Regions from separate parts of the Pedococcus sp. P2_D9 genome, predicted to be linked through region 2. Evidence: predicted binding sites of a transcription regulator. Region 2 holds the regulator's gene; the other holds the start of a gene.
What was found. The regulator HrcA, encoded in region 2, represses chaperone genes, less so after heat shock. The targets are predictions, from matches to a motif close to TTNGCACTCGNNNNNNNCGAGTGCNAA.
Positions count from the first base shown of each region.

Region 1: groES (co-chaperone GroES) is a predicted target of HrcA. The motif match lies at 3,166-3,192, and genes of this name have one in related genera.

Region 1 is NZ_JBFUEI010000017.1:29,893-47,745, reverse strand. Features, by position in the region: gene AC1DXJ_RS19605 (ABC transporter ATP-binding protein) at 1-239, opposite strand, end outside; gene AC1DXJ_RS19600 (PadR family transcriptional regulator) at 236-772, opposite strand; gene groL (chaperonin GroEL) at 950-2,569, opposite strand; gene groES (co-chaperone GroES) at 2,674-2,967, opposite strand; gene AC1DXJ_RS19585 (GNAT family N-acetyltransferase) at 3,289-4,146, shown strand; gene AC1DXJ_RS19580 (class I SAM-dependent methyltransferase) at 4,184-5,416, shown strand; gene AC1DXJ_RS19575 (VldE C-terminal domain-containing protein) at 5,521-6,231, shown strand; gene AC1DXJ_RS19570 (ribokinase) at 6,336-7,172, opposite strand; gene AC1DXJ_RS19565 (nucleoside hydrolase) at 7,172-8,155, opposite strand; gene AC1DXJ_RS19560 (hypothetical protein) at 8,245-8,454, opposite strand; gene AC1DXJ_RS19555 (glycoside hydrolase family 3 N-terminal domain-containing protein) at 8,492-9,502, shown strand; gene tsaD (tRNA (adenosine(37)-N6)-threonylcarbamoyltransferase complex transferase subunit TsaD) at 9,548-10,597, opposite strand; gene rimI (ribosomal protein S18-alanine N-acetyltransferase) at 10,594-11,058, opposite strand; gene tsaB (tRNA (adenosine(37)-N6)-threonylcarbamoyltransferase complex dimerization subunit type 1 TsaB) at 11,055-11,729, opposite strand; gene tsaE (tRNA (adenosine(37)-N6)-threonylcarbamoyltransferase complex ATPase subunit type 1 TsaE) at 11,726-12,199, opposite strand; gene AC1DXJ_RS19530 (alpha/beta fold hydrolase) at 12,192-13,364, opposite strand; gene alr (alanine racemase) at 13,361-14,539, opposite strand; gene AC1DXJ_RS19520 (bifunctional ADP-dependent NAD(P)H-hydrate dehydratase/NAD(P)H-hydrate epimerase) at 14,569-16,059, opposite strand; gene AC1DXJ_RS19515 (holo-ACP synthase) at 16,063-16,413, opposite strand; gene glmS (glutamine--fructose-6-phosphate transaminase (isomerizing)) at 16,425-17,853, opposite strand, start outside.
Region 2 is NZ_JBFUEI010000012.1:154,396-167,710, reverse strand. Features, by position in the region: gene AC1DXJ_RS17580 (Gmad2 immunoglobulin-like domain-containing protein) at 1-1,008, shown strand, start outside; gene AC1DXJ_RS17575 (16S rRNA (uracil(1498)-N(3))-methyltransferase) at 1,015-1,758, opposite strand; gene dnaJ (molecular chaperone DnaJ) at 1,774-2,898, opposite strand; gene hrcA (heat-inducible transcriptional repressor HrcA) at 2,954-3,985, opposite strand; gene AC1DXJ_RS17560 (DUF3097 domain-containing protein) at 4,134-5,018, shown strand; gene AC1DXJ_RS17555 (DUF4870 domain-containing protein) at 5,206-5,697, shown strand; gene hemW (radical SAM family heme chaperone HemW) at 5,743-6,969, opposite strand; gene AC1DXJ_RS17545 (tyrosine-protein phosphatase) at 7,238-8,032, shown strand; gene AC1DXJ_RS17540 (hotdog fold domain-containing protein) at 8,078-8,548, opposite strand; gene lepA (translation elongation factor 4) at 8,593-10,428, opposite strand; gene AC1DXJ_RS17530 (MFS transporter) at 10,519-11,784, opposite strand; gene AC1DXJ_RS17525 (M48 family metallopeptidase) at 11,910-12,818, shown strand; gene AC1DXJ_RS17520 (phosphotransferase family protein) at 12,815-13,315, shown strand, end outside.

The DNA.
Region 1 (17,853 bases), on a different contig from region 2:
CGGGAGCGGGCAGCCTCGCTCTCGGCACTGATGACCCGCTCGCCGAACTCCACCGTGCCGGCATCGGGAGCCAGCACACCGGCCAGGCACAGGAGGAGCGACGACTTCCCCGATCCCGAAGGCCCGGTCACCGCCAGGATCTCCCCGTGCCGCACGTCCAGGTCGATCCCCCGCAGCGCCGGCGTCAGCCCGTAGGCCAGCGTCAGACCTCGCGCCTTGAGCACGGTCCCCTTGTTCATACCCCGATTTCCTCTCTCAGAGTGCCGACGCGCTGGAGTGCCGCGTCCATCCACTTCAGGTCTGCATCCAGGTGCGCGAGGGCGTAGTCGGCGGCCAGGACCTCGTGCAGCGACGAGTCCCGGGCCGACTTGGCAGCCGTGAAGGCCCGCATCCGGGCCAGGTGTGCGGACCGCTGGGCCCGCAGGAACGCCGACGCCCCTGCCTCGTCGCCGAGCAGCAGCGCGATCGTCACCTTGAGCTCGAACGGGTTGGCGACGTGCTCGGACGGCTCATCGGTCGATGCGAGCCACGACCGCAGCTCCTCGGATCCCGCTTCGGTGATCTCGAAGACCATCCGATCGGGCCCGTCGACCCGCTGCACCCCGCGTGGCTCGACGAGCCCGCGGCGGTGCAGCCGGTCCAGCGTCGAGTAGACCACTCCGAAGGCGATGGGTTTGGCCTGCGGGAAGCGCTGGTCGTGCTCTCGCTTCAGGTCATACCCGTGCCGCTGCCCCCTGCGCAGCAGCCCGAGGATGACGTGACCTGTCGACATGACGCTCACTATTCACTACATGAATAGTGAGCGCAAGCACTTCGGCTGCATCCGCGTGGTCAACGCGGGTCAGCGCACGACGAAGGCCCGCCCCCGCAGTGGGGACGGGCCTTCGTGAGGTATGCCACGCAGCTCAGCGCCGCGCGTCGTCAGTCCTGAACGACCTGCTGCGCCCGGTCAGTGACCGTGGCCGTGACCGTGGCCGCCGGCTCCCTGGCCGTCCTCGTCTTCCTTCTTCTCCACGACGAGCGTGTCGGTGGTGAGCACCATCGACGCGATCGAGGCGGCGTTGACCAGCGCGGAGCGGGTGACCTTGACCGGGTCGATGACGCCGGCCTTGATCAGGTCGCCGTACTCACCGGTCGCGGCGTTGAGGCCGTTGCCCGGGCTGAGCTCGCGCACCTTGGAGACGGCGACGTAGCCCTCCATGCCGGCGTTCTCGGCGATCCAGCGCAGCGGCTCGGCCGAGGCCTTCTTGACGATGAGCGCACCGGTCGCCTCGTCGCCCTCGAGGTCGAGGTCGTCGATGACGGTGGAGGCGTGGACGAGGGCGGAGCCGCCACCGGCGACGATGCCCTCCTCGATGGCCGCGCGGGTCGCCGAGATGGCGTCCTCGATGCGGTGCTTCTTCTCCTTGAGCTCCACCTCAGTGTGGGCACCCACCTTGATGACGCAGACCCCACCGGCGAGCTTGGCGAGGCGCTCCTGGAGCTTCTCGCGGTCCCAGTCGGAGTCGGTGCGCTCGATCTCGGCCTTGAGCTGGTTGACCCGGCCGGTGACGTCGTCGGGCTTGCCGGCGCCGTCGATGATCGTGGTGTTGTCCTTGGTGACGACGACGCGACGGGCCTGGCCCAGCACGTCCAGGTCAGCCTGGTCGAGCTTGAGGCCGACCTCCTCGGAGATGACCTGGCCACCGGTGAGGGTCGCCATGTCCTGCAGCATCGCCTTGCGACGGTCGCCGAAGCCGGGGGCCTTGACCGCGACCACGTTGAACGTGCCGCGGATCTTGTTGACGACGAGGGTCGACAGCGCTTCGCCGTCGATGTCCTCGGCGATGATCAGCAGCGGCTTGCCGGTCTTGATGACCTTCTCCAGCACCGGCAGGACGTCGGCGATGGCCGAGATCTTGCCCTGGTTGATGAGGATGTAGGCGTCCTCGACCACGGCCTCCATGCGCTCGGCGTCGGAGACGAAGTAGGGCGAGATGTAGCCCTTGTCGAACTGCATGCCTTCGGTGAACTCGAGCTCGGTGGTCGCCGTCGACGACTCCTCGACGGTGATGACACCGTCCTTGCCGACCTTGTCGAACGCCTCGGCGATGGTCGACCCGATCGTCTCGTCCTGGGCGGACAGCGCGGCGACCTGGGCGATCTCTTCCTTGCCCTCGATCTCGCGAGCCGTCTCGAGCAGCTTGGCGCTCACTGCCTGGACCGCTGCGTCGATGCCGCGCTTCAGGCTGGCCGGGGCGGCACCTGCGGCAACGTTGCGCAGGCCCTCCTTGACCATGGCCTGGGCGAGCACGGTGGCCGTCGTGGTGCCGTCACCAGCGATGTCGTTGGTCTTGGTGGCGACCTCCTTCGCGAGCTGGGCGCCGAGGTTCTCGTAGGGGTCCTCGAGCTCGATCTCGCGGGCGATGGTCACGCCGTCGTTGGTGATCGTGGGGGCGCCCCACTTCTTGTCGATGACGACGTTGCGGCCCTTCGGGCCGAGCGTCACCTTGACCGCGTTCGCGAGCGCGTCAACTCCGCGCTCAAGCGACTTGCGGGCGGAGTCGTTGAACTCCAGCGTCTTAGCCATGAAAGTCCTTCTCTAGCAATCGGGTTCAGGAGGGATTGAAGGCAACGTGCCCTGTATGCCGGCAGGCCGGCATACAGGGCACGTCACTCACGCGGTGCGGATGCTCAGCCGACGATGGCGAGGACGTCGCGAGCGGAGAGGATGAGGTACTCCTCGCCGCCGTGCTTGATCTCGGTGCCGCCGTACTTGCTGTAGATGACCCGGTCGCCGACGGTGACGTCGAGCGGGACGCGGTTGCCGTTGTCGTCGATCCGGCCGGGACCGATCGCGAGGACCTCGCCCTCCTGGGGCTTCTCCTTCGCGGTGTCCGGGATGACGAGGCCAGACGCGGTGGTCTGCTCGGCCTCGACGGACTTGACGACGATGCGGTCTTCGAGCGGCTTGATGGAAACCGACACGATGATGACCTCCCCTTCGGGAATGTCGAAGATGGACAGGTGGATGGTGCTGGTCGTGCTGTGGTGCTCTGCTTGCTCTGGCACAGAAGTTGCTCTGGCACAGAAGTCACTGCCTGGCGGTCGCCGTCGCGGGGATCGACCGACTGGCTGCGTTAGCACTCGGCGAACCGGAGTGCCAACGCAAATCTAGGCTCGCGGTTAGCACTCGGTCAACTCGAGTGCCAGAGTTTGTCGGCGCGTTCGCCACGAGCGGACGACGCAGGACTGCGCGACGGACAAACCAGTTGCCGGGTCGGCCCCGCGGGCGGCAGTGTCGGCCACGTGACCGACACCCACGAGACCTCTGCCGGGACCTCCCCCGAGAACGCCGCCGACACCTCCGCCGTGCTGCTGCGAGCGTACGACGAGCAGCTGCGCGAGGAGCGGGAGGTGCCGTCGTCACTGGCCACCGCCCGGCTCGGCCCCCTCGTGCTCGCGACGTTCATGGGTGGGCACGGCTTCATCACCTACCGCACCCTCGACACCGACGCCGGTCCGGCCACGAGGGAGTCGGTCGCACAGCTCGTGGCTGGGGCCCTCGCGCACTACGAGGCGATGCCCGAGATCACGGCCGTCGAGTGGAAGTCCCGGGGCCACGACCACGCCCCCGGCCTGCACGAGGCCCTGGTCGCACGCGGTTTCACCCCCGACGAACCCGAGTCGATCATGATCGGCGAGGCCCGCCTGCTCGCCGTCGACTTCGCGCTGCCCGACGGCGTCGCCATCCGACGGGTGACCGACGAGGGCGACATCCGGGCGATGTGCTCCATGCAGGCGGAGGTGTTCGGCGACGACGCCAAGGAAGCCAAGGACCACGCGGACCAGGTCCTGCACCGGCTGCGGACCCGCGACGACATGGAGATGTGGGTGGCCGAGCACGACGGCCAGATCGTCAGCGCCGGACGGCTCGAGCCCGTCGCCGGCACCGAGTTCGCCGGCATCTGGGGCGGCGCGACCCGGCCCGAGTTCCGCGGACGGGGGATCTACCGAGCCCTGACCTCCGCGCGGGCACGCTCGGCCATCGGCCACGGCAAGCGCTACATCAACAGCGACTCGACCGAGTTCTCCCGGCCGATCCTCGAGCGCTCCGGCTTCCTCAAGGTGTCGACCACGACCCCCTACGAATGGCGACGCCCGTAGTCCACCCACCACCCGGGCGTACGACAGAATGCCGGGCATGGATCTGGCCCTGCTGCGACGGCTGACCACCGGCGAGGGCTGGGGTCTGCTGCAGTCCCTCCCGCCGTACGACGAGTCGGCCGCCTTGGGATTGCAGCACCGGCTGCGCACCGCGGGGTTCGAGCCGGACCTCGTCGCAGCTGCCCTGAACCAGGCCCGGCTGCGAGCCAAGGCCCAGGACAAGTTCGGCGAGTTCGCCCGCGGGATGGTGCTCACCTCCGATGGGCTCGAGCAGGCGACCCGGCTGGCGGTGGCCGCTCAGCACGCCCAGCGCTTCCGGGCCGCCGGCATCCACACGGTGCACGACCTCGGGTGCGGCATCGGTTCGGACGCCATGGCGATGGCGGGCCTCGACCTGCGGGTCAGGGCCATCGACGCCGACGAGGTCACCGCGGGGATCGCGGCGGTGAACCTGCGGCACTGGCCGGACTCCACGGCATACCAAGGGGTGGCGGAGGAGTTCACCGCGCCGGCTGGTGAGGGGGCGCGCGGCGTGGGGGCGTGGCTCGACCCGGCGCGACGCACGCCCGGCGTCGCCGACGTGAGCGGCCGGACCCGCAGGATCTTCAACCTCGCCGAGATCTCGCCGAGCTGGACCACCGTCCAGGAGGTGGCCCGCGCACTGCCGGCCACCGGGGCCAAGCTGAGCCCCGGCTTCCCGCACGCGGCCCTGCCTCCGGGCGCGGAGGCGCAGTGGACGTCCTGGGAGGGCGACGTCGTCGAGTGTGCCGTGTGGTGGGGACCGCTGGTGCGGACTGGTGGGCGCACCGCCGCCCTGCTGCGCGAGGCCGGGCCAGCCGTGGTCGTGACCGAGGCAGAGGGGGACGGCACCGCTCCACCGCTGCAGAACCTCGCCGACGTGGGTGGCTGGCTCTACGAACCTGACAAGGCAGTGCTGCGCGCCGGTCTGGTGGGTGCACTCACGGCCGCGACCGACGGGGCCGAGCTGGACGCCGGCGTCGGCTACGTCGGGTCGAGCCGGTCCGTCGACGTCCCCTTCGCCAAGCGGTATGCCGTGGTGGAGGCGATGCCGTTCAACGTCAAGGCGTTGCGCGGCTGGCTCCGCGACCACGGCATCGACCGGCTGACCATCAAAAAGCGCGGCGTCAGCGTCGACGCGGACCTGCTGCGACGACAGCTGCGACTGCCCGCGAAGGGGCACAACGAGGCGATCGTGATCCTCACCCGCGTGCGCAGCAACCAGGTCGCGATCATCGTCCGACCCGCCTGACCGGCGCGGCAACCGGAGGCAACTGCAGGCACCCCTGGTCAAGCCGTGCCCGAAATCGCCGGGAGTTCGCCCTGCGCCGTTACCATCTCGTATCCTCGACCGCGATGCCTTCCCCTCACACCACCGGCTCCGGCCGCCATCGAGCCACCAGGACCCGCCGCGCCGCGGTCCTGTCTGGCCTCTGGCGACGCCCCAGCCACCGGTCTGCGCTCAAGGGTCTCGGCGTCGCCGCCTCGGCTCTCGGCGTGGCCACCGCCTTCGCGGCCCCCGCGTCGATCCCGACCCTCGAGCTGACGTCCGCACAGGTTCGGCCCCCGGTCGAGGCGCGGGCCGAGGCCGTGTCAGCACCGGCCCGGGTCACCCGCTACGGCGTCATCGGGTTCACCGCGCAGGCCGAGTCGGCCGGGCGCAGCAAGCCGCGGCCCTCAGCGAGCCCGACGGCCGATCGCACGAGCACGGCGGTCTCGCGCAACACCTCACGCGCGGGCCTGTCCAACGTCGGTGGCATGACGCCGAACGCGATCGCCGTCATCAACGCCGTCAAGAAGCAGTTCCCCGGCTCCGGGCCGTTCGGCGGATTCCGCGCCGGCGACCCGGGAGACCACGGCAGCGGTCACGCCGTCGACATCATGTGCAGCACGGCCGAGGGCAACGAGATCGCCAGCTTCCTGCAGGCCAATCCCGGGGCCCTGAACATCAAGTACCTCATCTGGCGTCAGCGCATCTGGAATCCGGGCGGCACCTGGGAGGCCATGGCGGACCGTGGCAGCCCCACGGCCAACCACTACGACCACGTGCACGTCTCGGTCTACTAGACCGCCCTCTCGACTCCTGGCCACCCGTGTGGCACGCGGGCGGGGTTGCACGTGTCTCGTGAGCCACTGATGGCCCGACGTCGCGGACGGTCCGGCTGGTCTGGCTAGAGCTCGGGGTCGAGCTGGGCACCGCGGTGACGGACCGCATCCGCGCCGGCCTGGCTCGCTGCCCTCACGGCCGCCTCGCGGTCCGCTCCGCTCGCCAGAGCCGCCGCCAGCGCCCCACAGAACGCGTCGCCAGCGCCGGTCGTGTCGACCACCTCCGCCTCGTCCACGGGTATGCCGTCCGACCGCTCCCCGTCCCAGCTGCACCCGGCTGCGCCGAAGGTCACCAGCACCGAGGTCGGGGCGGCATCGCTGTCGGCCAGCTGGAGCGCCTCGTGCTCGTTGACCACGAGCGGGTCGGCGAGGGCCACGACGTCGCGCGGCAGGGCGGCATACGGGGCTGCGTTGAGGACCACGCGGGCGCCACGCCCGTGGGCGGCGCGCGCGGCAGCTGCGACGGTCCGCAGCGGCACCTCGAGCTGGACCAGCAGGACGTCGCCGGGCTCGAGGTCGGACAAGGGGTCCGGCAGGTCGTCGGCCGAGACGTGGGCGTTGGCACCGGGGATGACCACGATGGAGTTCTCGCCCTCGTCGTCGACGGTGATCCACGCCTGGCCTGTGGGGGCGGCATCGACGACGCGCACGGCCGAGACGTCGATCCCGCGGGAGCGAAGCCGCTGCAGGTAGGCCTGGCCTGCGTCGTCCGACCCGACGGCGCCGACCAACCCCACTGTCGCACCGGTCGCGGCAGCCGCGACGGCCTGGTTGCCGCCCTTCCCGCCCGCGAACCGGTGCAGCGGGCCGTCGGCGAGGACGGTCTCGCCCGGCCCCGGGTGGCGCTCGACCGCAGCGACGAGGTCGACGTTGAGCGACCCGAGGACGACCACCCGCCCCATCAGCGCCTCCCGCCGCTGACGGTGTCGAGCCACAGGGTGGCGTAGCGCTGGCCGTCGACCTCGAGGCAGACGTCGATGGTGGACCGGGCCTGGCCGTGGGGGTCGTGGGCCAGGCCACCTGACCACTCCCGCCTGTCCACGATCGTGCGTCCGCGGGACCAGGTGCCCGCGAGCTCGACGCGCACCGGGAGCCGCTCACGGCGCACTCCTCCCGGCTCCAGGACGGCGCAGACGGCACCGGCGTCGCCGATCGTGGCGTCCGGTGACCCGAACCGCTCACACTGGAACTCGATGAGGCGCCCGGCCAGCTCGGCTGCGTCGTGACCACCCGGTGCCGCCAGGGTGCGGGCCGTCTCGAGGCTGACCCGTGGCTCGTAGAAGACGTCCAGGCCGTACATCGTGAGCGGGATGTCGAGGTCGGCACAGGCGTCGAGCACGACTGCCGCGGCCTCCGGGTCGTGGAAGACGTTGAACTCGGCCGAGGCTGTCGCATTGCCGACCTGCGCTGCCCCGCCCATGAAGACGATCTCGCGAATCCCCTTGGCAACACTGGGATAGGTGCGCAGGAGCAGGGCCAGGTTGGTGAGCGGTGCAAGCGGGATCAGGGTGACCCGGCGGGCGTCGTCGGCGTGGGCGGCAGCCTCCAAGAGCACGTCGCGCAACAGCTCCACGGCGTGGCGGGAGTCGGGCCGGCGCTCGGACCTGGCCCAGTCGAGATCACCCATCCCGTCCCGGCCATGGACGTGCCTGGCGTCGACCGGTTCCTCCAGCAACGGGCGTTCGGCACCCCTGGCCACCGGGACGTCGGCGCGGTCCGCCGCGTCCAGCACGGTGAGGGTGTTGGCCACGACGGCGTCCACCGCCGCGTTGCCCCCCACGCACGTCACGGCACGCAGGTCGAGCGCTGGATGCAGCGCCGCCAACAACAGCGCACAGGCGTCGTCGACCCCGGTGTCGACGTCCAGGACGACGGGAATGGCCATGTGGCGATCCTGCCAGAGGCGGGTTGGCGGCAGCCCGGTCCGGGTTTCGTCGCGGCTGCGTGGCCGAGGTAGGTTCCGTGCGTGACTGCTCACCCGGCGCGCCACGCCCGCCTCCTCCTGGTCGGCCTGGCGGTCGCGGCGCTCACGGCGACCGCAGGGTGCGACGCGGGCAGCGGGTCGTCGGGCACTGGGTCTTCGGGCAGCGGGTCTTCGGGTACCTCAGGGTCTTCGTCGGGGTCGGCCACCAGCCCGAGCAGCTCCAGCTCTGGGCCCTCGAGCACGTCCAGCACGACGACCACCCCAGCCCCCACCTGTGGCGAGCAGCTCGCTGCCGCGATGACCGCGCCGCAACGGGCCGGTCAGCTGCTGATGGTCGGGCTCCAGCCGACCGGCAGCTCACGGGCCCTCGCTGCCCAGATCCGGTCGCAGCGGCTGGGTGGGGTGATCTACCTCGGCGGGTGGTCGGGCGGGTCCGCTTCGATGGCGACCATCTCGAAGCGACTGAGGACGGCGGCCGCGGACGGGCTGCTGGTGGCCGCCGACCAGGAGGGCGGCCAGGTCCAGCAGCTGCGAGGCCCGGGGTTCACCCGGATGCCGTCGGCCCGCACCCAGGCCACGACCGGCGTCGCCCGCGAGGAGAAGAACGTCGAGCAGTGGTCCCGCGAGCTCGCGGCTGCAGGCGTCAACGTCAACCTGGCACCGGTGGCGGACACCGTGCCCACCTCGCTGGGCGCGGCCAACCAGCCGATCGGACGCTACCGCCGCGACTTCGCCCCCGGTTCGCCCTCGACCAACGCGAGGTATGCCGCGGCCTTCGTCCGCGGGACCCTCGCTGCCGGCATCGCCCCCACCCTCAAGCACTTCCCGGGGCTTGGTCGCGTCACCGGCAACACCGACGTGAGCAGCAGCGGCATCACCGACCGCACGACCGACGCCGGCGACCCCTACCTGGCACCGTTCGCCGCGGGAGTCGGTGCCGGCGCACCGATCGTCATGATCTCCTCGGCCCGCTATCCCAGGCTCGACCCGGACAACCCGGCGATGTTCTCCAAGGCCGTGGTCACCGGGCTGCTTCGCGACACGATGGGCTTCGACGGAGTCGTGATCACCGACGACGTGGGCGCCGCCAAGGCCGTGTCGTCGATTCCGGTCGGCCAGCGGGCGACCCGTTTCATCGCTGCCGGTGGCGACGTCGTCCTCACCGCCAGGGCGTCGCAGGCGCCGGTCATGCTCAAGGCGATCGCCGCCAAGCGGGCAGCCAGCCCGGCCTTCGCGGCCCAGGTCGACGCGGCGGCGGCGAGGGTGCTCGACCTCAAGGCCGACCTCGGCCTCGTGAAGTGCTCCTGACCGACAGCTTCACCGGCTCCCAGGGATGGCCTGCCGGGTCACCGGCTAGGACTGGACCAGCGTCACGGGCATCGAGGAGTCCGCGGGGAGCCCGAGGTCTGAGGGCGCTCGTCCCTTGAGCACCATCTGCGCCCCGAGCGATGCGACCATCGCACCGTTGTCGGTGCAGAGTCCGGGGCGCGGCACCCGCAGCGTGATGCCCGCCGCGTCGCAGCGCTCCTGGGCCATGGCGCGCAGCCGGCTGTTGGCCGCCACCCCACCACCGATCTGAAGGTTCGTGACGCCGTGCTCCTTGCAGGCCAGGACGGCCTTGCGGGTCAGCACGTCGGTGACCGCCTCCTGGAACGACGCGGCGACATCGGCCACCGGCACGGGCTCCCCCGCCGCCTCGCGCGCCTGCACCCAGCGGGCGACGGCGGTCTTGAGCCCCGAGAAGGAGAAGTCGAACCGGTAGCGCTCCATGTCGCGCCCGGTCGTCAGCCCGCGGGGGAAGTCGATCGCGAACCGGTCACCCTCACGCGCCATGCGGTCGATGGGCGGCCCGCCCGGGAAGGGCAGCCCGAGGACCCGCGCCACCTTGTCGAACGCCTCGCCCGCTGCGTCGTCGATCGTCGACCCCAACGACTGGATGTCGTGCGTGACATCGGGCACGAGCAGCAGGGACGAGTGCCCACCGGAGACGAGCAGGGCCAGGGTGGGTTCGGGCAGCGGGCCGTGCTCGACGATGTCGACGGCGACGTGCGACGCGAGGTGGTTGACGCCGTACAGCGGGACGCCGAGTGCGACTGCGAGCGACTTGGCGGCGGCCACACCCACCATCAAGGCGCCGGCGAGTCCGGGACCTGAGGTCACCGCGATCGCGTCCAGGTCGGCGAGCTTGATGCCCGCCTCGCGGGTGGCTCGCTCGATGGTCGGCACCATCGCCTCGAGGTGGGCACGGCTGGCCACCTCGGGCACCACGCCGCCGAACCTCGCGTGCTCGTCGACACTGCTGGCGATCGCGTCGACGAGCAGGGTCTCGCCCCGCACGATGCCCACGCCCGTCTCGTCGCAGGACGTCTCGAGCCCGAGGACGAGCGGCTGGTCGGCGCTCACGGCGCCACCTCCCGGAGGGTCAGCCGCATCACGTGGGCGTCCACGTCGCCAGGCTGGTAGTAGCGCCGACGCACGGTCAAGGTCTCGAATCCCCTTGCCTCATAGAGCTTTCGGGCCGGTTCGTTGTCGGCCCGCACCTCGAGCATGAGGTATGCCGCGTGGTCGGCCCTCGCGCGCGACACCAGCTCCTCGAGGAGCCGGCGACCCAGGCCGCGCCCCTGCGCGCGGGGCGCGACGGCCATGGTCATGACGTCCGCGACCTCGCCGCCGAGGTCGACGCCGGCATAGCCAACGATCATTCCGTCGGCGTCCTCCTCGACGACGTAGGAACGTCGGGGTCGGGCAGCGAGCTCGGCCCAGAGTGAGGCGGGCGTCCACGCATCATCGGGGAACAGCTCCCCCTCGAGGGCGACGACGTCGTCGAGGTCGGTCCAGTGCAGGTCTCGCATGGTCGTCGTCACCGCTTGGCCCGCTCGGCGGTGGTGAGCGCGTCGGGGCGGCGCAGGTAGAGCGGCTCCACGGGCAGCTCGAGGCCGGCGGCAAGTCGTTGCAGCGCAATGCCGCCCAGCAGCCCTGCCGAGACGTCGAGGACCTCGACCGGTCGGGGGAAGAGCTCGGGATAGAGCACGGGGCCACGACCGGCGGTGGGCAGCATCCGGTCCTCCTCGGGCACGTCCGCGGGACGCGCGACGGCCGGGTCGGTGAGGCGCACGGCCCGGTCCTCCTCAGGCTGGTCGAGGTCGACCCGGTAGCGAGCCCAGTAGACCTCCTTGCGTCGCGCGTCAGTGGCCACGAGGAACTCGCCGCCGCCGACCTCCTCCACCGCCTGCTGCGCCAGGGCGTCGAGGCTGCACACTCCGTGCACCGGGATTCCTCGGGCGTGCCCGAAGACCAGCCCGCTCACGATGCCGACCCGAAGCCCGGTGAAGGGCCCGGGACCGTTGCCCACGACGACGTCCGTCACGTCTGATGCGACAACCCCGGCACTGGCCATGAGGTCGCGCATGAGGGGCGCGACGCTCTCGGTGTGACCGCGCGGGTCGTCGGACCCTCCGAAGGCCCACCGCGAACCAACAGACACCGCCACGCTCACGGACGTGGACGTGTCGATCGACAGCACGACGCGGCTCATCCAGCCGCCCCCAGGGGCGTGAGGTCGGCATCGACCCATCGGGCGCCGTGGGTCTGGACTCGCGCCCGGCGGGTGTCCTCCCCGGACAGCGTGACCTCCAAGCGGTCGTCGGCGAGGTCCTCCGCGAGGCCGTGGCCCCATTCGACCACGGTCACCGACTCCTCCAGCGACGCGTCGAGGTCGAGGTCGTCGAGCTCGGCGAAGCCACCGAGTCGGTAGGCGTCGACGTGCACCAGTGCCGGCCCGCCCACCAGGGACGGGTGCACCCGCGCGATCACGAAGGTGGGTGAGGTGATCGGGCCACGCACGTCTACGCCCTCGGCGATGCCCTGCGTGAGCGTGGTCTTGCCGGCACCGAGCCCACCGGTGAGCACCACGAGGTCGCCGGCGGTCAGCAGGCGACCGAGGCGCACCCCCCACGACCGGGTGTCCTCCGCGGTGGGCAGGTCAGGGCTGGTCAGCTCAGGCACGGCCTTCTCCGCGTCGCGCCCTGGCGACCTTGCGACGCTTGGCGAGGTCGGTGACCGTGCGCCGGACCCGCGGCTTGCGTGCGACCCTCACACCCTCGGCGGCCGCCCGCATGCCTCGGTCGATGAGCGACTCGAACTGCTCGTTGAGCACCTCGGGGTGCTCGAGCATGATGATGTGCCCGGCCTCCTCGATCACGACGTGCTCAGCGCCCGGGATGAGGCGGACGATCTCCTCGCTGTGGTCGGGAGGGGTGAGGACGTCGTGAACTCCGTTGAGCACCAACACCTCAACGCCGTGGAAGTGCACGAGGGCATCGCGCTTGTCGTGCTGGTCGAAGGTCGGCAGGAAGTCCGCCATCACGTCGAGCGGGGTGCCGAAGATCATGTCTGCGGTCAGCCGGACGGCGATCGGAGGCACCGGCGAGGCGAAGCTCCACCGCTCGACCAGGAACTCCTCGATGTCACGACCGGCGCGCAGGGCCGTGCGGACCAGCCCGGGCCGGGACGAGAGGCGGTCAAGGACCCCCGGGCCGAAGCGGCCCACGAGCTTGCCGAAGTACTGGCCGAAGCCGAGCGACACCAGCTGGGCGCCACCCGCGCTGGTCGCGACGAACGCCGTCGCGACCACACGGTCGCGGATCAGGTCCGGGTCCTGGTCGGCGAGGGCCATCGTCGTCATGCCACCCATCGAGTGACCGATGAGGACGAGCTGCCCCTCGGGTGCGGCCTCCTCGATGACGCGGTGCAGGTCGCGGCCGAGCTGGTCGATGTCACAGGAGGCCTCGCTGCCCCGCCCCGAGCGCCCGTGCCCCCGCTGGTCCCACGCGACCACGCGGTGGCCGTCCCTGACCAGCGCCTTGCGCTGGAGGACCCAGCTCTCGAGGCTGAGGCAGAAGCCGTGGGAGAAGACCACCGTCGGCTTCTCGGGGGACGCGGTGTCGGCCGCCGGTTCGTCGATCTCGACGTGCAGGGGCACGCCGTCGTCGGCGACGACCACGAGCTCCTTGTCAGGCGTGTGGGCGTAGGCACCGACGGGGGCAAGGACCGACAGGCGCGCGTGGCGTTCCTTGCTGACCCGGCCCGCCGCGATGCCGGCGGCCGTGGCGACGCCGGCGGCGGCCAGACCGATGCCCAAGCCGGCCAGGCCGCGGTTCGTGGGGCTCACAGGTCGCCCCCGAGGTAGACCCGAGGCACCCTGGCGCCGACTCGCGTCACGATCTCGTAGTTGATGGTGTCGATCGCAGCTGCCCAGTCCTGCGCGGTGGGCTCCCCGGCCACTCCGACGCCGAAGAGGACGGCCTCGTCCCCAGCCTGCGCAGTGCTGTCGGGACCCAGGTCGAGGACGAACTGGTCCATGCAGACCCGTCCCGCCACGGCATACCGGCGTCCGCCGACCTGCACCGGTCCGACGCTGGTGGCGTGCCGCGGCACGCCGTCGCTGTAGCCCATCGGCACCAGCCCGAGCCTGGTCTCCTGGGTCGTGGTGTAGACGTGACCGTAGGACACCCCCTGTCCCGCAGGGGAGTCCTTCACGCTGGACAGCCGGGCGACGAGCCGCATGGCCTCACGTAGGCCGAAGTCCTCGGGCGCCCCCAGGTCGGGGACCGGAGAGAGCCCGTAGACGGAGACTCCCGGACGGACGAGGTCATAGTGGGCAGACGGGTTGGTGAGGGTGGCCGCCGAGTTGGCCAGGTGCCTCACCTCGGGCGTCAGGCCGGCGCGCTCCGCTTGGTCGAGGATCCCCTCGAACCGCTCCTGCTGGGCCTTGACCGTCGGGTGCTGCGGGGCGTCGGCGTAGGCGAAGTGGCTGAACAGCCCCACCAGCTCGACTGCCCGCTCGGCCTGGGCCGAGGCCAGCGTGGTCAGCAGCTCGTCCAGGTCGGAGTCCCAGGCGCCGTTGCGGCCCAGGCCGGTGTCGACCTTGAGGTGGACCCGCGCCGTTCGTCCCGTGGCGGTGGCGGCGGCCAGCACCTGGTCGAGGGCCCACGTCGTGGAGACGCCGAGGTCGATGCCGAGCTCGACGGCTTCGACGAAGTCCTGGCCGGGCACGTGCAGCCACGACAGCAGCGGCGCCTCGATCCCGGCGCGGCGCAGCTCGACGGCCTCGGGCAGCTGGGCCACACCGAGCCACGCGGCTCCACCGCGCAGGGCGGCGCGGGCACTGGGCACCAGGCCGTGGCCGTAGGCGTCGGCCTTGACGACCGCCATCACCTCGGCGTCGCCGGCCAGGCGCTTGAGGGCCGCGACGTTGGCGCTGATCGCGGACAGGTCCACCTGGGCGCACGCGGGCAGCCCCGGCGGGGCCGGGGCTGGGGGGGTGCTGATCGTGGTGTTGCTCATCGCCGTCCAGTCTTTCACGAGGGCGGGAGTCAGCGCGTGAGCAGGTGCGCGACCGTCGTGGGTATGCCGTGGGCGACGGCGAGTGCGCGCACCGGACCTCCGGGGTTGGCCCCGTCCGCGGCGACGCCGTGCACCAGAGCCCCCAGGCTGCCGGCGTCCAGCGGCGAGAGCCCCGCAGCGAGGAGGGCCCCGCAGACTCCGGCGAGCACGTCACCGGCTCCAGCCGTGGCGAGCCAGGGGGGTGCGTCGTTCTGGGAGCGGACCGGGAGACCTGACGCCGTGGGCGGCACGACGAGGGTGGTGGCGCCCTTGAGCAGGACGGTGGCGCCGGTGAGGTCGGCCGCGCGGCGGGCATGGCCGACCGGGTCCGCCTCGACCGCCTCACGGGTGTTCTCGGAGCTCTCGAGTCGGGTGAGCAGCCGGGACAGCTCGCCCGCGTGAGGGGTCAGCAGGGTGAGTCCTCCGCGCGTCCCGTCGACCAGGTCCAGGCCGCCAGCGTCGACGAGGACCGGCAGGTCGGAATCCAGGGCGGCGCGGGCGACATCGAGCTGGGCCTTGCTGCCCCGCGCCCGCGAGGCGGTGTCGAGCCCGGGGCCCACCACCCAGGCCTGAACGCGCCCTTCGCCGTGGACGGCCTCGGGGATGGCCGCCCGGACCAGGCCGGTCGGGGTTGGCGTGCCGACGTAGCGCAGCATGCCCAGGCCGGCACCGACCGCGGCCGTGCAGCACAGGATCGCCGCTCCCGTGTAGTCCTCACCGCCGGCGACCACTCCCAGGACACCGCGGGAGTACTTGTCGTCGGTGGCCGTGGGGACCGGCCAGAGGCGCGCCACGTCGGAGAAGTCGAGGCGTTCGACGTCGGGTGGACCGTCCAGCTCGAGCCCGATGTCGATGACCGTCAGCCGCCCGACGGCGGCCTCGGTCGCAGGGAGCAGGTGCACCGGCTTGGCCACGCCGAAGGTCACCGTCTCGTCGGCGAAAACCCCTGTGTCCGAAGCACTCTCACCCGCCGGGTCCTGACCCGACGGCAGGTCGACACTGACGACGTACGCCGACTCGGGGATGGCGTCGACCCACGCGACGGCAGCCTCCGGCAGTCCCGGTCTGCCTCCGATCCCCAGCAGCCCGTCGACGAGGAGGTCGGCGGTGGCGAGCGGGGCCGCCCAGTCGCCGTCCACGGCCACGACCCTCACGCCGGCCGCCTGCCACGAGGTCGCGTCGCCGATGCCCAGAGGCCAGTTCCCTTGCAGCGCAACGCAGTCGTAGCCGTCCTCCGCGAGGTGGGCCGCGGCATACAACGCATCTGCGCCGTTATTGCCCGGCCCGGCGAGGACCACGACGCGGGTGCCCCCGGAGGCTTCGAGTCGGGCACGGCACACCTCGGCGAGCCCTGCGGCTGCGCGTGCCATGAGCTCGCCATCGGCGAGCTCGCCCATCAGGGCTTGCTCGCCCTCGGCGAGCTCGCCCATCAGGGCTTCCTCGGCGGCGCGGACGCGCTGCGCCGACCAGGCTCTCAGCACTGCTCAGCCCTCCGCGATGACGACGGCCGAGGCGATCCCCGCGTCGTGCGACAGCGAGATGTGCATCGCGTGCACGCCGAGGGCCTCGGCGCGAGCCTCGACGGTGCCGGTGACCTGAAGGTGTGGGCGGCCGTCGTCGCCGCGTCGCACCGTGGCGTCGTGCCACTGGAGGCCGACGGGTGCGCCGAGAGCCTTGGCCAGCGCCTCCTTGGCGGCGAACCGCGCGGCGAGCGAGTTGAGCGGCAGGGAGCGCTCCTCGTCGGTGAACAGGCGGTCGAGCAGGCCGGGCGTGCGTTCGAGCGTCTGCCCGAAGCGCTCCACGTCGACGACGTCGATCCCGACCCCGACGATCACCTAGTGGCCGATCACTCGACGGTGACGCTCTTGGCGAGGTTGCGGGGCTGGTCGACGTCCAGGCCCTTGGCCGAGGACAGGTGCAGCGCGAAGACCTGCAGCGGAACGACGGTCAGCAGCGGCGCCAGCAGCGGCGACGTCGCGGGCACCCGGATCACCTCGTCGGCGAAGGGCACCACGTCCTCGTCACCGTCCTCGGCGACCACGATGGTGCGGGCGCCTCGGGCGCGGATCTCCTGGATGTTGGAGACGACCTTCTTGTGCAGCTCGTGCGGGGTGCCCGGGCCGGGGACCACGATGAAGACCGGCTGACCGGCCTCGATGAGGGCGATCGGGCCGTGCTTGAGCTCACCCGCGGCGAAGCCCTCGGCGTGGATGTAGGCGAGCTCCTTGAGCTTGAGCGCACCCTCGAGGGCAACGGGGAAGCCCACGTTGCGGCCGAGGAAGAGCACCGACCGCGTGTCGGCCATGAACCGGGCGATCTCCTTGACCCGGTCCATCCGGCCGAGCAGGTCCTCGAGCTTGGCCGGGATCTCGTGCAGCTCCTTCATCACCGACTGCGCGTCGTCGGCGAAGGTGCCGCCCCGCAGCTGCGCGAGGTAGAGCCCGAGGATGTAGCAGGCGGTGATCTGGGCGAGGAAGGCCTTGGTCGAGGCGACGGCGATCTCGGGACCGGCGTGCGTGTAGAGCACGGCGTCGGACTCGCGCGGGATGGTCGAGCCGTGCGTGTTGCAGATGGACAGGGTCAGCGCGCCCAGCTCGCGGGCGTGCTTGACGGCCATCAGGGTGTCCATCGTCTCGCCGGACTGGCTGATCGACACGACCAGCGTGCGTTCGGTGGCGATGGGGTCGCTGTAGCGGAACTCGTGGGCGAGGGAGACCTCGACCGGGATCCGGGTCCAGTGCTCGATGGCGTACTTGGCGACCATACCGGCGTAGGCCGCAGTGCCGCAGGCCACGATCGTGATTCGGTCGACGCCCCGCAGCTGGTCCTCGGTGATCGACATGTCGTCGAGCACCAGTCGCCCGTCGATGTCGGTGCGGCCCAGCAGGGTGTCGCCGACGGCGTGCGGCTGGTCGTAGATCTCCTTCTCCATGAACGTCGCGTAGCCACCCTTCTCGGCGGCGGCGGCGTCCCAGGTGACCTCGTAGTGCTTGCCCTCGGCGGGCGTGCCGTCGAAGTCGATCACCGAGTAGGAGTCGGGCGTGATCGTGACGATCTGGTCCTGGCCGAGCTCGAGGGCGTTGCGGGTGTGCCCGATGAAGGCCGCCACATCCGAGCCAAGGAAGTTCTCGCCCTCGCCCAGCCCCACGACGAGGGGGCTGTTCCGTCGGGCTCCGACGACGACGCCGGGGCTGTCGGCGTGCACCGCCAGCAGGGTGAAGGCGCCCTCCAGGCGGTTCACGACGTTCCGCATGGCCTCGGTGAGGTCCCCCGTG
Region 2 (13,315 bases):
CACGAGGCCCACGAGGCGGGCCCGCTGACCGGTGCCGGTGGCACGGGCACCCGGCGCTGGATGATGCCGCTGGCGGCCGCTGCGGCCGTGGCGGCGATCATCGGCGGCGTGTGGTGGTCCGCCCAGGACGACGGGCCCACGATCACGCCCCCGCAGACCTCCGGGCCGTCGCAGTCCGCGACCGGGTCCGCCAGCACGAGTCCCACGACGTCGCCCTCCTCGTCGCCGTCGACCAGTGGCCCGGCCGCGACGCAGTCGGTGTCACTGCCCGTCTACTTCGTCGGGCCGATCGGGGACGACAAGCCCACCTACCGGCTGTTCCGGGACTTCATCCGCAGCGAGCTCCCGACGAGTGCGACCCCGGCGGAGAAGGCCAAGGCCGCGCTCGTGCTGGCCATCAACGCCCAGCCCTACAGCAACACCGACGGCTACCTCCAGCCGTGGTCCGGCCAGACCATCGGCGACGTGACCGTCACCGACAGGCTGATCACGGTCCACCTGGCCAACGGCGGCTCCAAGGACGCCGTCGTCGGTGACGAGAACAAGCGGCTCGCCGTCCAGGAGCTCGTGTGGACCGCGCAGGCCGCGATCCAGCAGACCTTCCCTGTGCGGTTCGAGGTCGCCGACGGTTCGACCACGCTGTTCGGGTCGATCTCGACGGCCCAGACCTTCACCAGGCCGCCGTCCGACCGGCTCTATGAGGACGTCGCTCCCATCTGGGTCACCACGCCCGGCCGCGACCAGGTGCTTTCGGCAGCCAAGCCGGTGGTCGTGGAGGGCCTGGCGATCGTGTTCGAGGCCAACGTCACCTACGAGCTCAGGCGCGGCAGCACCAAGGTCAAGGCCGGGCACACCACGGCCTCGATCGGAGCCCCGATGCAGGGCACCTACTCCATCGACCTCGGCAAGCTCACCGCCGGCGACTACTCGATCCGGGTCTTCGAGCCGAGCATGGAGGGTGGCAACAAGCTGGCGGCAGAGAAGGTCGTGTCCTTCTCGGTCCGCTAGGGTCCCTCAGCGCCAGCGGCCGGCCGCGCTCAGCACCGCGAGCGCGGCAGGCCCGGCGCTGGAGGACCGCAGCACGGTGTCGCCGAGGCGGACGGTCAGCGCCCCTGCTTCCTCGAACGCACCGACCTCCTCGGCGGTGATCCCGCCTTCCGGGCCCACGATGACGAGGACGTCGCCGTCGGTCGGGAGCGCCTGGGCCGCAAGGGTCTGTGTCGCGTCCTCGTGCAGCACGTATGCCGCCGCGGCGCCGGCGATGCGCGCCGCGAGGGTCTTGGTCGTGACCAGCTCTGCGACGACCGGCACTCGCGCGCGGCGGGACTGCTTGGCCGCTGCGGTGACCGTCGACTCCCACTTGCGGCGGGCCTTGTCGCCACGCTCACCACGCCACTGGACGATGCTGCGCGACGCCTGCCAGGGCACCACCTCGTCGACCCCGAACTCGGTCGCCGCCTCGATGGCCTGGTCGTCGCGGTCACCCTTGGCCAGGGCCTGCACGAGGACGAACCGGGGCACAACCTCCGGCTCGCGGCACACCTCCAGGACGACCAGCTCGAGCTCTGCCTTGCCGGTCGCCTGGACCGTGCAGGTGACGCGCAGGCCGGCGCCGTCGGCAAGCATCACCCGCTCTCCGGGGGCGATCCGGCGGACGGTGGCTGCGTGCCGGCCCTCCGGACCATCGAGGACCACGCGCGTGCCCGCGGCAGCCTCGACGAGGACGGCTGGTTCGACGAGGAACAGCGGCAGGGTCACGTCGGGCGGACCTGGCTACTTGGCCTTGAAGGCGTCGCGGAGCTTGCCGAACAGCCCGGGGTGGGCCGGGGACAACCGCCCGGCCGGGTGCTCCTCACCGCGTAGCGTGGCCAGCTGGCGAAGGAGCTCCTCCTGCTGCTCGTCCAGGCGGGTCGGGGTCTGCACGTTGGCGTGGATGATGAGGTCGCCGCGGCCGGTGCCGCGCAGGTGCGTGACCCCGAGGCCACGCAGCGTCATGGCGTCGCCGGGCTGCGTGCCGGCCTTGATCTCGAGCTCGTTGCTGCCGTCGAACGTGTCGAGCTTGACGGTGGTGCCGAGAGCGGCGGCGGTCATGGGCAGCTCGACGGTGCAGTGCAGGTCGTCCCCACGCCGCTGGAAGGTCTGGTGGGGCCGCACCGCCACCTCGACGTAGAGGTCGCCGGCGGGACCGCCGCCCTGGCCGACCTCACCCTCGCCTGCGAGCTGGATGCGGGTGCCGGTGTCCACTCCGGCAGGCACCTTGATCTTGAGGGTACGGCGGGTGCGGACCCGGCCGTCACCGGAGCACTCGAAGCACGGGCTGACGAGCACCTCACCGTAGCCCTGGCAGGTGACGCAGGGACGGGTCGTCATCACCTGGCCGAGGAAGGAGCGCTGGACCTGCTGGATCTCGCCGCGACCGCCGCACACGTCACAGGTGCGGCGAGCGGTGCCCGGCTGGGCACCGTCACCGTGACAGGTGGAGCACACCACGGCCGTCTCGATGGCGAGCTCCTTCTCGGCACCGAACACGGCGTCGCCGAGGTCGATGTCGAGCCGGATGAGGGCGTCCTGGCCACGTCGCTGCCGCGACCGCGGACCCCGCTGTGCCTGACCTGCCCCGGCGCCGAAGAAGGCGTCCATGATGTCGCTGAAGGAGAACCCCTGCCCGAACCCGGCAGCGCCGCCGGCATAGGGGTCCGACCCCATGTCGTAGGACCGGCGCTTGTCGGCGTCGGAGAGCACGTCATAGGCCTGCGACACCTTCTTGAACTGCTCCTCCGCCTCCGGGCTCGGGTTGACGTCCGGGTGCAGCGTGCGGGCCTTCTTGCGGTAGGCGCGCTTGATGTCGTCGGGGCTGGCGTCCCGGGACACACCCAGGTCCTGGTAGTAGTCGTTCAACGAATGTCCTTGGTGTCACCGGGGTGACGGTCGGTGGTACGAGGTCGGACGCGCGTCACTGCGCGAGGATTCGGGAGACGTAGGTCGCCACGGCCCGCACCGACGCCATCGTCGTGGGGTAGTCCATCCGCGTGGGGCCGAGGACGCCGAGACCGGCGACGAGCTCGGAGCCCGAGCCGTACTCGGTCGAGACGACCGAGGTCGACTGGAGCCCGGCGAACGGGTTCTCGTGGCCGATGCGCACCGAGACCGTGTCGGAGGTCTCGCGCGCGGTGCCCAGCAGCTTGAGCAGCACGACGTGCTGTTCGAGGGCCTCGAGGACCGGGCCGATGCTGAGCGGGAAGTCGGTGCCGACGCGCGCGAGGTTCGCCGTACCCGCGAGGACGACACGCTCCTCGCGCTCCTCGACGAGGGCGTCGTCGAGGGACCGCACGACGGCCCGCACCAGGTCACGGTCGCCCGGCTCGAACTCGTCGGCGAGGCTCGCCAGGGACGCCGCGGCGTCGACCAGCCGCTGCCCGACGGCGCGCGCGTTGACCTTGACCCGGACGAGCCCGAGGGTCGCCTCGCCGTCCTTGCTGGACAGGTCGTGGCTCGTCTCGATGATGCGTTGCTCGACGCGGCCGGTGTTGACGATGAGCACGACCATCAGGCGGGTCGGGCCCATCGCGACGAACTCGATGTGCCGCACTGTCGACCGGGTCAGCGACGGGTACTGCATGACGGCGACCTGCCGCGTCAGTGAGGCGAGCAGTCGGACCGTCCGGTCCACCACGTCGTCGAGGTCGACGGCGCCCTCGAGGAACTGGGCGATGGCGGCCCGCTCGGCCGCCGTCATGGGCTTGACCGAGCTCAACCGGTCGACGAACAGGCGGTAGCCGGCGTCGGTCGGCACGCGCCCGGCGCTGGTGTGCGGAGCCGCGATCAGGCCCTCTTCCTCCAGTGCCGCCATGTCGTTGCGCACGGTCGCGGCCGAGACCCCCAGCTGGTGCCGGTCCAGCAGGGCCTTGGAACCCACCGGCTCAGAGGTCTGGACGTAGTCCTGCACGATCGCGCGCAACACTGCGAGTCGACGTTCTTCACTCATCAGGCACCTCCTTCGACCGATCTGGCCCGGCTACGGACAGGCTGGCACTCAGGCTCAGCGAGTGCCAAGTCTACGTTGTTCCCGTGTCCTGACCGCACGGGCGGCGCGCCCGCGCCGCCAAGGCCCCGAGGCGGCATACCCTGCGTCGGTGTCCGACCGCTATGGCTCCGATGTCCTGTCCGGCGACTGGAAGGTCCCCCCGCGGGGCCGCTCCCGCGAGGTGGAGGCCGAGACCGGCCTGGTCGTCGAGGACGTCGAGACCGGCTGGTGCGGTGCGGTGGTCCGCGTCGAGAAGGCCGGCGGGATGCGCGTCGTGCACCTCGAGGACCGACGCGGCCGCACGAAGGGCTTCCCGATGGGTCCGGGTTTCCTGCTCGACGGCTCCCCCGTCATCCTGACGCCGCCCACCGCTGCCGCGCGCGCGCAGCTGGCGGAGGCCAGGGCCGTCGCCTCGCGCACCGCCTCCGGCTCACGGGCCGTCCACGGAGCGACCGCGCGGGTGGCCAGCGGCTCGCGGATCTTCGTCGAGGGCCGGCACGACGCCGAGCTGGTCGAGAAGGTCTGGGGCGCCGACCTGCGGGTCGAGGGCGTCGTCGTGGAGCTGCTCGACGGCGTGGACGACCTGGTCGCGGCGATCGCGGACTTCCAGCCCGGCCCCGGCCGCCGGATGGGAGTCCTCGTCGACCATTTGCTGCCGGGCACCAAGGAGCACCGGGTGGTGCAGGACGCCGCGCGGGGACCGTATGCCGCGCACGTGCGTGTGCTGGGGCACCCGTACGTCGACGTGTGGCAGAGCGTGCGCCCGGAGCGGCTCGGGCTGTCGCAGTGGCCCGTCATCCCCCGTGGCCAGTCCTGGAAGCACGGCATCTGCGCGCACCTGGGCTGGGCGCTCCACGACCAGGCCGACATCGCGCGGGCGTGGAAGCAGATCCTCGGGACCGTGCGCTCCTACGCCGACCTCGAGCCGACCCTGCTGGCCAGCGTCGAGGAGCTCATCGACTTCGTGACGGAGTCACGAGATGTCACAGGGTGACGGAGTCACGAGATGTCACAGGGTGAGCGAGCCGGGGCACTGACGTCCTCGGCGACCCCTGCCTCGGGGTCGACCCTGACCTGTCCCTGAACCTCCCCTGCCTACACCCCGAAAGGTGGACTTTCGGAGGTCGTCGTGCGTTTCACTGGGTGCAGACACCACGCAGACCCTCACCACGGAGAGACCCATGACCGACCAACCAGAGCAGCCGCAGCAGTCGCAGGTGCCCCCACAGGCGCCCCCCGGCTACCAGCCGACGCCGCACCAGCCACAGGACCAGCCACAGGACCGGCCGCCGACCCAGCCCCCGCCGGCGGCCTACGGCGTGGCTCCCCGGCCGATGTCGCCCCAGGACGAGAAGACCTGGGCGACCCTCGTCCACATCGCCCCGTTCGTCGCGGCCATGGTGGGCTTCCCGTTCCTCGGCCCGCTCATCGTCTTCCTCGTGTTCAAGGACCGGGGGCCGTTCATCCGGTTCCACGCCGCGCAGGCGCTCAACTTCCAGATCGTCATCACGATCGCGCTGTGGGTCTTCGGGCTCCTCTCGTTCGTGCTGATCGGGATCCCCTTCTTCATCGCCACGGGCATCGCCTGGGTGGTCTTCTCGATCATCGCCGCGGTCAAGGCCAACCACGGCGAGTGGTACCGCTACCCCCTCACGCCCGAGCTGGTGAGGTAACTGCCTGGCGGTCGGCGCAGTGCGAACGTCAGCACAGTCCGAACTTCAGCGCAGCCCCAGGAGCCGTCGCACGACGGTGTCCGCCAGCAAGCGGCCCTGCCTCGTCAGCACCACCCGCTGACGGCGCAGGGCCGCCTGCGCGTCCACGAGACCGTCGGCGATCAGGCCGGCGACGGCGAGGCGCCCGTCGTCACGCAGGTCCGCGATCGGCAGACCGTCCACGAGCCGCACGCCGAGCAGCACTCGCTCGTCGTACCGCTGCTCGTCGGTCAGCGTCTCCCGCCCGTGAGCCGGGCTGAGCCCCTCGGCGACGCGGGCGGCATACGCGTTGGGGTGCTTGACGTTCCACCAGCGCACTCCGCCCACATGGCTGTGTGCGCCCGGCCCGATCCCCCACCAGTTGCCGTCGGCCCAGTAGCCCTCGTTGTGGCGGCACCGCGCATCCTCGCGCCGGGCCCAGTTGCTCACCTCGTACCAGGTGTAGCCCGCCGCGGCGAGGTGCTCGTCGGCGATCTCGTACTTGGCCGCCTCGTCGTCGTCTTCAGGAGCGGGCACCTGTCCGCGCCGTACCTGGGCCGCCAGCTTGGTGCCCTCCTCGACCACCAGGGCGTACGCCGAGATGTGGTCGGGCTCCAGCGAGCTCGCCACAGCCAGGCTGGTCCGCCAGTCGTCGAGGGACTCGCCCGGGGTGCCGTAGATGAGGTCGAGGCTGACCTGGAGCCCGGCGGCGCGGGCGGCGTCGACCGCGCGTTCGACGTTGGCCGGGTCGTGGGTGCGCTCGAGGGTCTGCAGGACGTGCGGCACCGCCGACTGCATTCCGAGCGACACCCGGGTGAACCCTGCTTCGGCGAGGACGGCGAGCCCCGCGGGAGTCACCGAGTCGGGGTTGGCCTCGGTGGTCACCTCGGCGCCAGGAGCCAGCCCGAAACGGTCCCGTATGCCGTGCAGCATCCGGGCGAGGTCCTCCGCGGCCAGCATCGTGGGGGTCCCGCCGCCGACGAACACCGTGTCGACGGTCGGCACCTCGCCGAGCACGTCGACCGCGAACACCAGCTCACGCAGTGCCGCGTCAGCGAACGTGCCGATGCTGGCTCCGTCGACGCCGAGCTCGGTCAGCGTGTACGTGTTGAAGTCGCAGTAGCCGCAGCGCACCGAGCAGAACGGTACGTGCAGGTAGATGCCGAACGGACGGTCCCCGAGAGCCTGGAGCGATGCCTCTGGGAGGAGCCCGTCCGACGGCGCGGGGTCACCGTCGGGCAGGGCGCTGGGCATGGCTCCATCCTCGCAGGCGACGCCCGCAGCCCGGACACGGCGTGTCTTGGGGACACGCCGGAGTGGACTCGAAATGGCCCCCGAAAGTCCCAGAAATTTCCGCTGAACCACTTGTGGCGCAGTCGTCCCTGGATTAGAAATAACCCACGCAATCGCTTCGGCGAGAGCGTCGGTCAGGACCTCGGTCCTGACCGTCGAAGGCCTCGGAAACTCATACTTTCCGAGGCCTTCACCTATGTCCGGGGGTCTCACGCGTAGGGTCGAGCAGGTGACCACCCCTCTCTGGATCGACCTCGACGGCGTCGTCAACATGCGTGATGTCGGAGGCCTGCCGACCACCGACGGTGGCCACGTCGCCACCGGACGACTGCTGCGGTCGGACAACCTCCAGGACCTCACCGACGCCGACATCGTCGACCTCGTGGAGCGCATCGGCGTCACCGACATCGTCGACCTGCGCAGCAACGTCGAGGTGCAGATCGAGGGCCCGGGGCCGTTGCGTGCCCGGGACCTCACGCACCACCACCACTCACTCTTCCGCGACGACGTCCGGGAGGTGACGGCGGCGGAGGCGCTGGTCCTCCCCTGGTCCAAGGCTGCCCAGGCCGCTGCCGACGCCGAGCCGCGTCTCGACGACGACTACTGGGCCAGCCACTACCTCGGCTACCTCGCCCACCGGCCGGACTCGGTCAGCGCTGCCCTGCAGGTCGTCTCGCGCAGCCGCGGCGCGACGATCGTGCACTGTGCCGCAGGCAAGGACCGTACGGGCACCGTCGTGGGTCTGGCCCTGTCCGTGGCTGGCGTGAGCGACGAGGACGTCGTCGCCGACTACGTCGCCACGGGTGAGCGGATCGAGCGGGTCGTGGCCAGGTTGATGGCTCGCCCCGCCTACGGCGAGGTCCTGGCGGGACAGCCGATGGACCACCACCGTCCCAAGCCGGAGACGATGGAGCGGATCCTCAGCGTGCTGACCGAGCGCTACGGCGGCGCCAGCGGCTGGCTGCGCGCGCAGGGCTGGAGCGAGGACGAGGTGGACGCCCTGCGCGCGAGCCTGCGGGCCTGACCCGGCCCCGCGGCATACCGGGTCGTGGCGCTCGCCTGCGGCGGCTCACCGAGCCGGTTTGTCGGTGACCCAGAGGCGGATGGTGCCCTGCACGACGGGGGTGCCGTCCCCGCGGACTCCCTTGACCCGCACCGGGATCTCCACGTCGCCTTCGCGCGCCCAGTCGGCCGGGTCCGTCTCGGCGACGCAGGTGATGTCGGTGGTCGCCTTGGCGGTGTACTCCACCTCCATGCCCTTGGGGATCCACCGGCGCGTCGGCGGGATGGTCGCCTCCGCGAGGGCGCCCATGGCCGCCTCGAGGCCGTTGCAGATCGCGATGACGTGGACGGTGCCGATGTGGTTCTGCACGCGGTGACGCTTCTTGATGGTCAGCTCGGCACGGTTGGGTCCCAGCTCGACGAACCGGGGACGTGCGGTGCGGAAGTAGGGCGCAGCCTGTTCGAAGACGAGCGAGAAGAGACGCTTGCCCTGCGGGTATGCCGTGAGGCGCCGGTACATCGCGTAGGTGTCGACCATGCGCTGATGTTACCGGACGGTAACACCGCGAAACGGCGAAGCGGCTACTTCTTCGTGACTGCGTCGTTGGACAACGCGGCGATGAAGGCCTCGGGCGGCACCTCGACGCTGCCGATGTTCTTCATCCGCTTCTTGCCGGCCTTCTGCTTCTCGAGCAGCTTGCGCTTGCGGCTGATGTCGCCGCCGTAGCACTTGGCGAGGACGTCCTTGCGGATCGCGCGGATGTTCTCGCGGGCGATGATGCGTGAGCCGATCGCAGCCTGGATGGGCACCTCGAACTGCTGGCGCGGGATGAGGTCCTTGAGCTTGCCGGCCATCATCACGCCGTAGGCGTAGGCCTTGTCCTTGTGGACGATCGAGCTGAAGGCGTCGACCGTCTCCCCCTGGAGCATGATGTCGACCTTGACCAGGTCGGCCACCTGGTCACCGTCGGGTTCGTAGTCGAGCGAGGCGTAGCCACGGGTGCGCGACTTGAGCTGGTCGAAGAAGTCGAAGACGATCTCGGCGAGCGGGAGCGTGTAGCGCATCTCGACGCGCTCCTCGGAGAGGTAGTCCATGCCGCGCAGGGTGCCGCGCTTCTGCTGGCACAGCTCCATGATCGCGCCGATGAACTCGCTCGGTGCCAGCACCGTGGCGCGCACGATCGGCTCGGTGACCGAGCTGACCTTGCCGTAGGGGAACTCGCTCGGGTTGGTGACCGTGAGCACCTTGCCGTCGTCCATCGTCACGTCGTAGACGACGTTGGGCAGCGTCGAGATGAGGTCGAGATCGAACTCGCGCTCGAGCCGCTCGCGCACGATCTCGAGGTGCAGCATGCCGAGGAAGCCGATGCGGAAGCCGAAGCCCAGTGCGGCGGACGTCTCGGGCTCGTAGACCAGCGCGGCGTCGTTGAGCTTGAGCTTGTCGAGGGCGTCGCGCAGGTCGGGGTAGTCCGACCCGTCGATCGGGTAGAGACCCGAGAACACCATCGGCTTGGGGTCGCGGTAGCCGCCGAGCGCCTCCTTGGCGGGCTTGGCCGCGTTGGTGACGGTGTCGCCGACCTTGGACTGGCGCACGTCCTTCACGCCGGTGATGAGGTAGCCGACCTCCCCCACGCCCAGCCCCTTGGCCGGAGTGGGCTCGGGCGAGCTGACCCCGATCTCGAGCAGCTCGTGGGTGGCCTTGGTGGACATCATCGCGATCTTCTCGCGGGGGTTGAGGTTGCCGTCGATGACCCGGACGTAGGTGACCACACCGCGGTAGGTGTCGTAGACCGAGTCGAAGATCATCGCGCGGGCGGGCGCGTCCGCGTCACCCGTGGGCGGCGGCAGCTGCCTGACGATCTCGTTGAGCAGGGGTTCGACGCCCACACCGGTCTTGCCCGAGACGAGCAGGCAGTCCTCCGGCTCGCAGCCGATCAGGCCGGCCAGCTCCTCGGCGAACTTCTCCGGCTGCGCCGCGGGCAGGTCGATCTTGTTGAGCACCGGGATGATCGCGAGGTCGTTCTCCATGGCGAGGTAGAGGTTCGCCAGCGTCTGGGCCTCGATGCCCTGGGCAGCGTCGACGAGCAGGACCGCGCCCTCGCACGCGGCGAGCGACCGCGACACCTCGTAGGTGAAGTCGACGTGCCCGGGGGTGTCGATCATGTTGAGCGCGTAGGTCGTCCCGTCGAGCTCCCACGGCATGCGGACGGCCTGCGACTTGATCGTGATGCCGCGCTCGCGCTCGATGTCCATCTTGTCGAGGTACTGCGCGCGCATGTCGCGGCCGTCGACGACGCCGGTGACCTGGAGCATCCGGTCGGCCAGCGTCGACTTGCCGTGGTCGATGTGGGCGATGATGCTGAAGTTCCGGATCAGGTCCGGCGGCGTTGCGTGCGGCTGCAGCGCGGTGCGGGCCATCGGGGACACGGGTGCTTCAAACCTCACGGGGCATCGGGAGAACGGAACGGCCCATCCTCCCATGCAACGGGGTATGCCGGTGACGCGCCGTCAGCTCGTGGCTGCCGGCGCCCCTGTCCTCGCCGCCTGGCTCGACTGGCGCCGGTTGGTCGATCGCTGCAGGAGGGCCGACCACAGGGCGATGCCGATCCCGGCCACGGCCAGCATGCCGCCGACCCTGGACGGCCATTCGTAGCCCAGACCCGCCGAGAGGACGATCGACCCGAGCCAGGCGCCGAGGGCATTGGCGATGTTGAGGGTCGAGTGGTTGAGGGCGGCCGCGAGGGCCTGGCCCTCGTGGGCGACGTCCATCAGCCGGGTCTGCAGCATCGGGACGAGGATGCTGGGCAGCAGCCCGAGCACGAAGACGGCGATCAGGCCGGACCACTTCGCCGCCTGAACGGCCGGGCCGAACAGGAACAGCATGACGGCGATCGCCACCAGGAGGACGGTGATCCCCCGGAGCAGGCCGAGGCGGGACACCGGACCCGAGAGGAGCGCTCCGACCGTCATGCCCACGCCGTAGAGCGCGAGGATCAGCGGGATGGTCGCGCGGCCGAAGCCGCCGAGCTCGGTCATCGTCGGTGAGATGTAGGAGAACGTGGAGAACATGCCGCCGAAGCCGACGGTGCCGATCCCCAGCGCCAGCCACACCTGTGGCCGCTTCAGGGCAGACAGCTCCGAACGCATGCTCACCCCGCCGTCGGGCGGGCAGAACGGCACCCAGCGCCACACCGCGAGGACGGTGACCAGGGCGATCACTCCCACCGCGGCATACGGCCACTGCCAGCCATAGCTCTGGCCGATCCGTGTCGTGACGGGCACACCGACGATGTTGGCCACCGTGAGTCCCGTGATCATCATCGACACCGCCCAGGTGCGACGGTGGGCTGGCACCATCGACGCCGCGACCAGCGACCCGACCCCGAAGTACGCGCCGTGCGGCAGTCCCGACAGGAACCGCGCCGCCATGAGCAGCCCGTAGCTGCTCGCGAAGGCGGACAGCACGTTCGCCACGGCGAAGGCCCCCATCAGCCAGAGCAGCAGCTGCTTGCGGGGCATCTTCGTGCCCAGGGTCGCCAGGACCGGTGCGCCCACGACCACGCCCGCGGCATAGGCAGACACGATGTGGCCAGCCGTCGGGATGTCGACATCGACCCCGGCCGCCACCTCGGGGAGCAACCCCATCGTCACGAACTCGGTGGTACCGATGGCGAACCCACCGACGGCCAGCGCCAGCAGGGCGAGGTTCACGTGCGCGGGGCGGACCGTGGGCTCGTCGAGCTCTGTCTGCGCGGAGAGGGTGGCGTCGGTCACGGGAGTGCAACGACAGCAGGTCGGCCGGTCATTCCTCCATGGTGCGCCCCTGTGGCGGGTTGGGTGCGGATCGCCCAGCCGTCGAGACATAGCATCGGAGCGACCGACACAGCATCGAGGGGACCATGGCCGAACAGATCCGGTACGCCCACCCGCCAGGGGCACCGCAGCCCGCCGGCGAGGCGCCGCTGCTCCCCCCTGCCCCACCCGGGTACCGCCAGCACGTGCGGTCCCACCTGCGACACCCCCTCGAGAACCTCTGCCTGGTGGTCGTGATCCTCGGGTCGCTGCTCGTGTGGGCCGTGTCGGGCTACGAGGTGGCCTCGGCCATCATCGACCGTCGGGAGCCCGATCCCTATGCCGTGTTCTTCCTGGCGGCACCGCTGCTCATCTACTTCCTGCGTGGCCAGCTCTACGCGAGCCTGCGCCTGTCCGGCGTGAAGATCTCGCCGACGCAGTACCCCGAGGCACACCAGATGCTGCTCGACGCCTGCGCGCACTACGGTCTGCCGAAGGTGCCCGACGCGTACGTCGTCCTGGGCAACGGCATGATCAACGCCGCCGCCTCCGGGCACGGGTACCGCCGGTTCATCTTCGTGTACAGCGACCTGTTCGAGATCGGCGGGCAGGCACGGAACCCGGACGCGCTGCGGTTCATCATCGGGCACGAGGTGGGGCACATCGCCGCGGGCCACACGAGCTACTGGCGGATCCTGGCCATCAGCGGGGCACAGTGGATCCCGTTCGTCGGGTCGACGCTGAGCCGCAGCCAGGAGTACACCGCCGACAACTTCGGGTACTCCCTCGTCCCCCACGGCAGCGCCGGGGCGATGGCGACGCTCGCCGCCGGCAAGTACCTCAACCGCACGGTCGACGTGAACGCGCTGGCCGACCGGGCCACCACGGAGAAGGGCTTCTTCGTCTGGGTGGTCAACGCGTTGGCGTCGCACCCGGTCCTGGTCTGGCGCTCCCACGCCCTGCGCGACCGCCGCCGTCCGGGCCGGCTGCTGTGGAGGCCCAAGGACCGCCCGTGACCGATGAGGTCGACTACCGGCACACCTCCGTGCGACCGGCCTTCGCAGCGCTGCCACCGGAGGTGCGCGACGGCATCGCGACCGTGGCCGGGTCGCCGGTCGAGGTCGCCCCCCCACCAGTGACCACGGGTTTCACCGGCGCGTATGCCGGGTTGCTGGGCCTGCGCGACGGTCGCCGAGTCTTTGCCAAGGCTGCCGGGCCCTCGGCGCCCTTCGCCCTGCAGGCCATTCCGCGCGAGGCGCGCATCCTGCGGCTCCTCGCGGGCCGGGTGACCGCGCCGCAGCTGGTAGGGGCTACTTCGACCGGGGACTGGGAACTGGTCGTCCTCGAAGCCATCGACGGTGACATGCCCGGGACGCCGTGGACCCAGCGCGATGCCGAGGCGGCGCACGCCGCGTGCATCGAGCTCGCCCAGATGGACCCTTCGGTCGTTGCCGGGCTGACCGACGCCTCCCTGGCGCTCGACGTCGGCGGCGACGCCGCGTCGTTGGCGTGC